Regions from separate parts of the Kitasatospora sp. NPDC059160 genome, predicted to be linked through region 3. Evidence: riboswitches for the same ligand, from Rfam matches in the RefSeq annotation. Region 3 holds a riboswitch; each other region holds the start of a gene.
What was found. Region 3 has a riboswitch for cobalamin ahead of ACFXOZ_RS06945 (CoA-acylating methylmalonate-semialdehyde dehydrogenase). Riboswitches for the same ligand answer to the same signal wherever they lie in the genome.
Positions count from the first base shown of each region.

Region 1: another riboswitch for cobalamin. It lies ahead of ACFXOZ_RS01160 (peptidase); the one in region 3 lies ahead of ACFXOZ_RS06945 (CoA-acylating methylmalonate-semialdehyde dehydrogenase).
Region 2: another riboswitch for cobalamin. It lies ahead of ACFXOZ_RS17575 (ribonucleoside-diphosphate reductase subunit alpha); the one in region 3 lies ahead of ACFXOZ_RS06945 (CoA-acylating methylmalonate-semialdehyde dehydrogenase).

Region 1 covers NZ_JBHZCN010000002.1:32,087-34,276, forward strand. Annotated here, with positions in the region: partial or broken gene ACFXOZ_RS01150 (enoyl-CoA hydratase-related protein) at 1-130, shown strand, start outside; gene cobF (precorrin-6A synthase (deacetylating)) at 177-935, opposite strand; cobalamin riboswitch at 1,047-1,195, shown strand; gene ACFXOZ_RS01160 (peptidase) at 1,294-2,190, shown strand, end outside.
Region 2 covers NZ_JBHZCN010000036.1:31,855-34,044, reverse strand. Annotated here, with positions in the region: gene ACFXOZ_RS17580 (hypothetical protein) at 1-462, opposite strand, end outside; cobalamin riboswitch at 923-1,055, shown strand; gene ACFXOZ_RS17575 (ribonucleoside-diphosphate reductase subunit alpha) at 1,249-2,190, shown strand, end outside.
Region 3 covers NZ_JBHZCN010000011.1:59,643-61,832, forward strand. Annotated here, with positions in the region: gene ACFXOZ_RS06935 (short-chain fatty acyl-CoA regulator family protein) at 1-40, shown strand, start outside; gene ACFXOZ_RS06940 (hypothetical protein) at 187-408, shown strand; cobalamin riboswitch at 650-841, shown strand; gene ACFXOZ_RS06945 (CoA-acylating methylmalonate-semialdehyde dehydrogenase) at 1,038-2,190, shown strand, end outside.

The DNA.
Region 1 (2,190 bases), on a different contig from region 3:
CGAGACGACGCTCGCCGAGGGCGTCCGCTTCGAACGCCGGCTGTTCCACTCGGTGTTCGCCACGGCGGACCAGAAGGAGGGCATGGCCGCCTTCGCCGAGAAGCGGGCGCCGAAGTTCGAGCACCGCTGACGGTCCGCGCGTGCGCAGCCCCCTCGCCCGGGGCGGCGCACGCCGGTCAGCCCTCCGACCGCCGCAGCAGGTAGGTGTCCATGATCCAGCCCTTGCGCTCGCGTGCCGACTCGCGCAGCTCGCGGATCCGTGGGGCGGCTTCGGTCAACGGCCCGGCGACCAGGATCTCGTCGGGAGTGCCGAGGTAAGCGCCGTAGTGGATCTCCAGTCCCTGGGGGTCGAGGCCGGTGAAGGCGGCCCGGCCGTCGAGCATCACCACCACGTCGTCCACCCCCTCGGGGAACCCCTCGGCCAGGCGGCGGCCGGTGGTGATCTGCACCGGGCGGCCGACCCGGGTCAGGGTGGTGCGGTGGGCGGCGGCGAGCGCGGAGACACTGCTGATGCCTGGGACCACCTCGTAGTCGAACGCGACCGCGCCGCGGGCCCGTACGTCCTCCACCACCGCGATGACGCTGTCGTAGAGGCCCGGATCCCCCCAGACCAGGAAGGCACCCGTCTCGCCCTCGCCGAGGTGCTCGGCGGCCAGCCGCTCGACCAGGTCGGCGCGCCGGAGGCGCCAGTCGTCCACGGCGGCGGTGTACGCGGGCGTGGTGCGGTCCCGCTCCGCGTCCGGTGCCTCGACCACCCGGTGCCCGGGCCGGCCGTGCTCGGTCAGCATCCGGCGCCGCAGGTGGATCAGGTCCTGTCGTTCCTCGCTCTTGTCGAGGATGAAGAACACGTCCGTGCGACCGATCGCCCGGACCGCTTGCAGGGTGAGGTGGTCGGGGTCGCCCGCGCCGATGCCGATGACGAAGATGTGCCGCATGGGAGCCATTCTGCCGTCCCTGAGGACCTGGCCAGGACGGCGGGGAGAGGAGCGCGCGTCGCGACGGCGGGTGCCGGGCAGCGTGGTGTCGCGCTCGAACCCTTGACCGGATCTTTTCCGTGTCGCCATGATGGGCCGTCAAGTTGTGACTCCGCCCTCGGGGGAAGTCCGGTTCGAGTCCGGCGCTGACCCGCAACGGTAGGCCTCCGACTCCGCGTCGGTGGCGAGCCCGAGTACCCGTCGGCGGAGGTGTGTCGTCCACTCCTCCCGTCGTGGTCTGCGGGCCGGAGCTCAGAGGGCTGCCCGGTGCGTCGCCGAGGCCCTCCGGGCCCCTGTGTGCGGGCCCGGAAAGGTCTCCATGCCCGCGCTCCGCCGCACCCTCGGTCTGCTCGCGATACCCGCTCTCGCCCTTGCCGCCGCGCTTCCGGCGGCCACCGCCGCGAGTGCCGCGCCCGCCGCCCCGACCTCGTCCGCGACGTTCCGCCCCGACGCCGCCGCGGGCGGCTGGCTGGCCCGCCAGCTCGTCGGCGGCGACCACTTCGAGTCCGTCTTCAACGGGACCGCCTACCCCGACCAGGGCCTGACCATCGACGCGGTGCTGGCCTTCGCCGCCTCGCGCAGCTCCGACGACGCCGCCGCGAAGGCCACCGCCTGGCTGGCGAAGCCCGAGATCATCAGCGGCTACCTCGGCGACGGCACCACCGAGGCCTATGCGGGCGCGACCGCCAAGCTGCTGCTCGCCGTCGAGGTCCGCGGCGGGGACCCGACGGCCTTCGGCGGCGTCGACCTGCCGGCCCGGCTGCGCTCGCTGCAGACCGCCGGAGGCCGCTTCTCCGACCGCTCCCAGTGGGGCGACTACAGCAACGCCTTCGGCCAGTCCCTCGCCCTGATCGCCCTGCACCGCACGCCCGGTGACGCCCCGGCGGCGGCCGTCGACTTCCTGGCGAACAGCCAGTGCGCGGACGGCGGCTTCCCGGTCTCCTTCGGCCAGGCCGCCTGCACCAGCGACCCCGACGCCACCGCGCTCGCCGTCCAGGCCCTCGCCGCCACCGGTCGCGCCGCCAAGGCGAACACGGGACTCGGCTGGCTCACCGCCCACCAGAACGGCGACGGCGGGTTCGCGGCCGCCGGGGCGACCGCCTCCAACGCCAACACCACCGGCCTGGCCACCCAGGCGCTGTTCTCCGGCGGGCGCCTGGCCGCCGGGTTCAAGGGCTGGAGCCGGCTGGTCAAGTTCCAGCAGGACTGCTCCGCC
Region 2 (2,190 bases), on a different contig from region 3:
CTGCGGCGCCGGGTCGGTGGCGACCTCCCAGATCGGCTTCGACGGGTCGTCCGGCTGCCCTCCCGCGGCCGCACCGCCGTTCGACGGGCCTGGGGTCGACGGGCCGCCGTTCGACGAGCCGGGGGTCGGCTTGCCCGAGACGGACGCGGACGCGACCGCACCGCCACCGGGCTTGGCCGGGTCGTCCTTCTTGCCGAACAGCAGCACTCCGCCCGCGGCCAGACCACCCACCAGGACGACGGCCACCGCGCCGCCGATGATCCTCACCCGGCGCTTGCGCCTGCCGTCGGCCTCGTTGCGGTCCGCCAGCGCCGCCCAGTCCGGCTCGACGCGCTGCGGCGGGACCGGCTGCTGCGGCGCGGCCGGCTGCTGCACGGCAACCGCCTGCTGCGGGGGACCCGGCTGCTGCGGGGCCTGCTGCCACTGCGGCTGCGGAGCCGGCGGCTGAACCGGCTGGGGCACCGGCTGGGGCACCGGCGGGACGGGCTGGGAGAACGGCTGCGCCGCCGGCGCCACCGGTCCGTACGAGGCCGGCGGCGGGCCGAAACCACCGCCCGGCGGCGCCACCGGACCCGGCCCCACCGGCTGCTGATTCTGTGCGCCCCCCGGCCCGGCGGGAGGCGTCCCCTGCGGCCCGTGCCCAGGTACACCAGTTCCGTCGCTCATGCGCCCAGATCGTAGGGCATCACCCGCACCGTCCCTCGGCCCGGTGACCGTTCCGTATCGAAACCAGGACGCCCGGCGCGCCGGGCCCGGGTGTCCGGCACCCGGATCCGGGGTGTCCGGCGGGCGGCCGCGACACGTCCGGAGCGTGGTTCCGGGCCTCGGACGTCCACGAACCGCCACCGGCCCGGGCACAACCCGTCATCGCGACAACACACCACGCCGTACTACATGTGGTGTCGCATCGAGGAGACACCACTACATGTATGCTCGCTTCTGCTGTCGATGCAGGGGAACCCGGTGGGAATCCGGGACTGCCCCGCAGCGGTGTGCGGGCGGCTCCAGCAGCCGTACCGCGAGTCCGAGTACCTGCCGAACAGCGTGCGCCACGGCCCTCCCGCAGAGGCCGCGCCAAGCACCAGCACCACCCCTCCGGGCCTCGCGGGCGGGCCGGGGAGACACCTCGCGCGACGCTTTTTGCGTTCGCGCCGTGCTCCCCTGCCCAGATCGGCCCGGGTGACCCCGATCACCGCCGCACGATCGCCGCCAGGAGAGAGCGCCTTGACCACCGCTGCCTCAGTCACCCTGCCCGCCCAGGGCTCCGGTACCGCCTTCACCGACCCGACGGTCTCCGACCCCGGCGGTGCTCTCCTGCGGCTGCTCACCGACCGCAGCGCCGACCTCACCGAGGTCGACCCCGGCCATGTCGCCGCCGCCGCGCTGCGCGGCCGCCACGCCGGCTCGGACTTCGCCGAGCTGCGCGGTCTGGCCGTGGACGCCGCCGCGTCGATGATCGCCGAGGACCCCCAGTACTCGAAGCTGGCCGCCCGCCTGCTCGCCCTGGAGATCGTCGACGAGGCGAACAGCCAGGGCTCGACCTCCTTCTCCGCCTCGATCGCCGTCGGCCACGCCGAGGGCCTGATCGGCGACACCACCGCGGCCTTCGTCGCCAAGCACGCCGACGCCCTGAACGCGCTCGTCGACACCAAGGGCGACGACCGCTTCGAGTACTTCGGCCTGCGCACCGTCCAGTCCCGCTACCTGCTGCGCCACCCGATCACCCGCAAGGTGATCGAGACCCCGCAGCACTTCCTGCTCCGCGTCGCCTGCGGCCTGGCGGTCGGCGACTCCGAGCAGTCGGTGCGCGAGGTGTCCGAGCTGTACGGCCTGATGAGCCGCCTGGAGTACCTGACCTCCTCGCCGACGCTCTTCAACTCCGGCACCCGGCACCCGCAGATGTCCAGCTGCTACCTGCTGGACTCGCCGCTGGACAACCTGGACTCGATCTACAACCGCTACGCGCAGATCGCCCGCCTCTCCAAGCACGCCGGCGGCATCGGCCTGTCCTACTCGCGCATCCGCTCGCGCGGCAGCCTGATCCGCGGCACCAACGGCAAGTCCAACGGCATCGTCCCGTTCCTGCGCACCCTCGACTCCTCGGTCGCCGCCGTCAACCAGGGCGGCCGCCGCAAGGGCGCGGCCTGCGTCTACCTGGAGACCTGGCACGCCGACATCGAGGAGTTCCTG
Region 3 (2,190 bases):
GCACACCAGCACCTTCGTCCCGTACCCGGCGTCCTCCTGAGCGGTGCCGCACGGGGCGAGGCAGCCCCCGGAGGGCCGTCGGACGAGTACAACCACCCTTCCTGCCATCGGGTTTGGTGACATTGGGCGGCGGGCATCGCCAGCCCGGAAGCCCCGTGCACCACGGGCGGAAGTGAGGTGGGACGGATGGCCGGCGACGAGACGCCACAGCCCTTCGCGACGTTCTGCGGCAACTGCAACTGCGGTTGCCCCCAGGTGTTCCTGGACCGGGAGGCCCCGGTGGACCGGCGGGTGAGGATCACCGACGACTTCGGTCAGCAGATCCGGATGAGCGAGGACCAGTTCCGCGACCTGGTGCGCCAGGCCAAGGAGGGACTGCTGGACCTCTCGGCGGCTTCGGCCGGCTGAACGCGATCGAACGGCGCCCGGGGGCGGCGGTCCGATGACCCGCCGCCGGTCCGGCGAAAGGCCGTGGTCGCGGCCCGGGACTCGCCGATCGGTGTCGGGGACACGGACACCTCGCTCTACAGGAACGCGTGGTCGACCTCGCGCTCTGGCTCGACCACCACCGGCCCGTCCTGGCCCTGTGACCCGTCGTGGCCCTGTGACCGCTCGGGCCCGCGTCGCGCGGCGGTGGGTCTGGACTTACTAGGACGTCCAACTATATGGTCGACGGCAGGTCCGCGGTGTCAGGGAAGCCGGTGTGAGTCCGGCACGGTCCCGCCACTGTGACCGGGGAGTTCGTCCTCGCAGATGACGGCCACTGGCAGCCAGCCGGGAAGGCCAGGGGGCGGGCGTGGATCCGGGAGTCAGGATACCGGCCGCGGATGATCCGTGTTTTCCACGAGGATGGAGACGACACGCATGACTCCGGGCCGCTGTTCCCGCTCCGCTGCCGTGCTGCCGACCGTCGGGGCCCATCGCCCCTGACGGTTCGTCACTTTACGCCTGCCGCGACGGCGTACGACCGTACGTCCGCTGCCGCGGCGTGCTCTCTCCATTCCTCCTCTCCCCACCCGTGACGAGAGAAGGAACCGATGGTCCGCGAACTGACCCACTTCATCGGCGGCAAGCGCGTCGCCGGGACGTCCGGCCGCTACGGCGACGTCTTCGACCCCAACACCGGCCGGGTGCAGGCCCGGGTGCCGCTGGCCGACCGGGCCGAGGTCGAGGCGGTGATCGCCGACGCCGCCCAGGCCCAGCCCGCGTGGGCGGCCTGGAACCCGCAGCGGCGGGCGCGGGTGCTGCTGCGCTTCCTGCAACTGGTCGAGCAGGAGAAGGAGGAGCTGGCCCGGCTGCTCTCCGCCGAGCACGGCAAGACTGTGGCCGACGCCCACGGCGACCTCCAACGCGGCCTGGAGGTGGTGGAGTTCGCCGCCGGGATCCCGCACCTGTTGAAGGGCGAGTTCACCGACAACGCCGGCACCGGCATCGACGTCTACTCGATGCGCCAGCCGCTCGGCGTGGTCGCCGGCATCACGCCGTTCAACTTTCCGGCGATGATCCCGCTGTGGAAGGCCGCACCCGCGCTGGCCTGCGGCAACTCCTTCGTTCTCAAGCCCTCCGAGCGGGACCCGTCGGTGCCGCTTCGGCTCGCCGAGCTGTTCCTGGAGGCCGGGCTGCCGCCGGGCGTGCTCAACGTGGTCAACGGCGGCAAGGAGGCGGTGGACACCCTGCTGGAGGACGAGCGGGTGCAGGCCGTCGGCTTCGTCGGCTCCACCCCGATCGCCCGGTACGTCTACGCGACGGCCGCCGCCCACGGGAAGCGGGCGCAGTGCTTCGGCGGCGCGAAGAACCACATGATCGTGATGCCGGACGCCGACCTCGACCAGGCCGCCGACGCGCTGATCGGCGCCGGCTACGGCTCGGCGGGGGAGCGCTGCATGGCGATCTCGGTGGCCGTCCCGGTGGGGGAGGAGACCGCGGACGCGCTGGTGGCCAAGCTGGTCGAGCGGATCGCCGCGCTCAAGGTCGGCCGCTCGGACGACCCGGCTGCCGACTTCGGCCCGCTGGTCGGCGCCGACGCGCTGGAGCGGGTCCGCGGGTACCTCGACCTCGGGGTCCGGGAGGGCGCCGAACTCGTCGTCGACGGGCGGGACTTCCGCCTTGAGGGCCACGAGGGCGGCTACTTCCTCGGCGCCTCGCTGTTCGACCGGGTGACCCCGGACATGCGGATCCACCGCGAGGAGA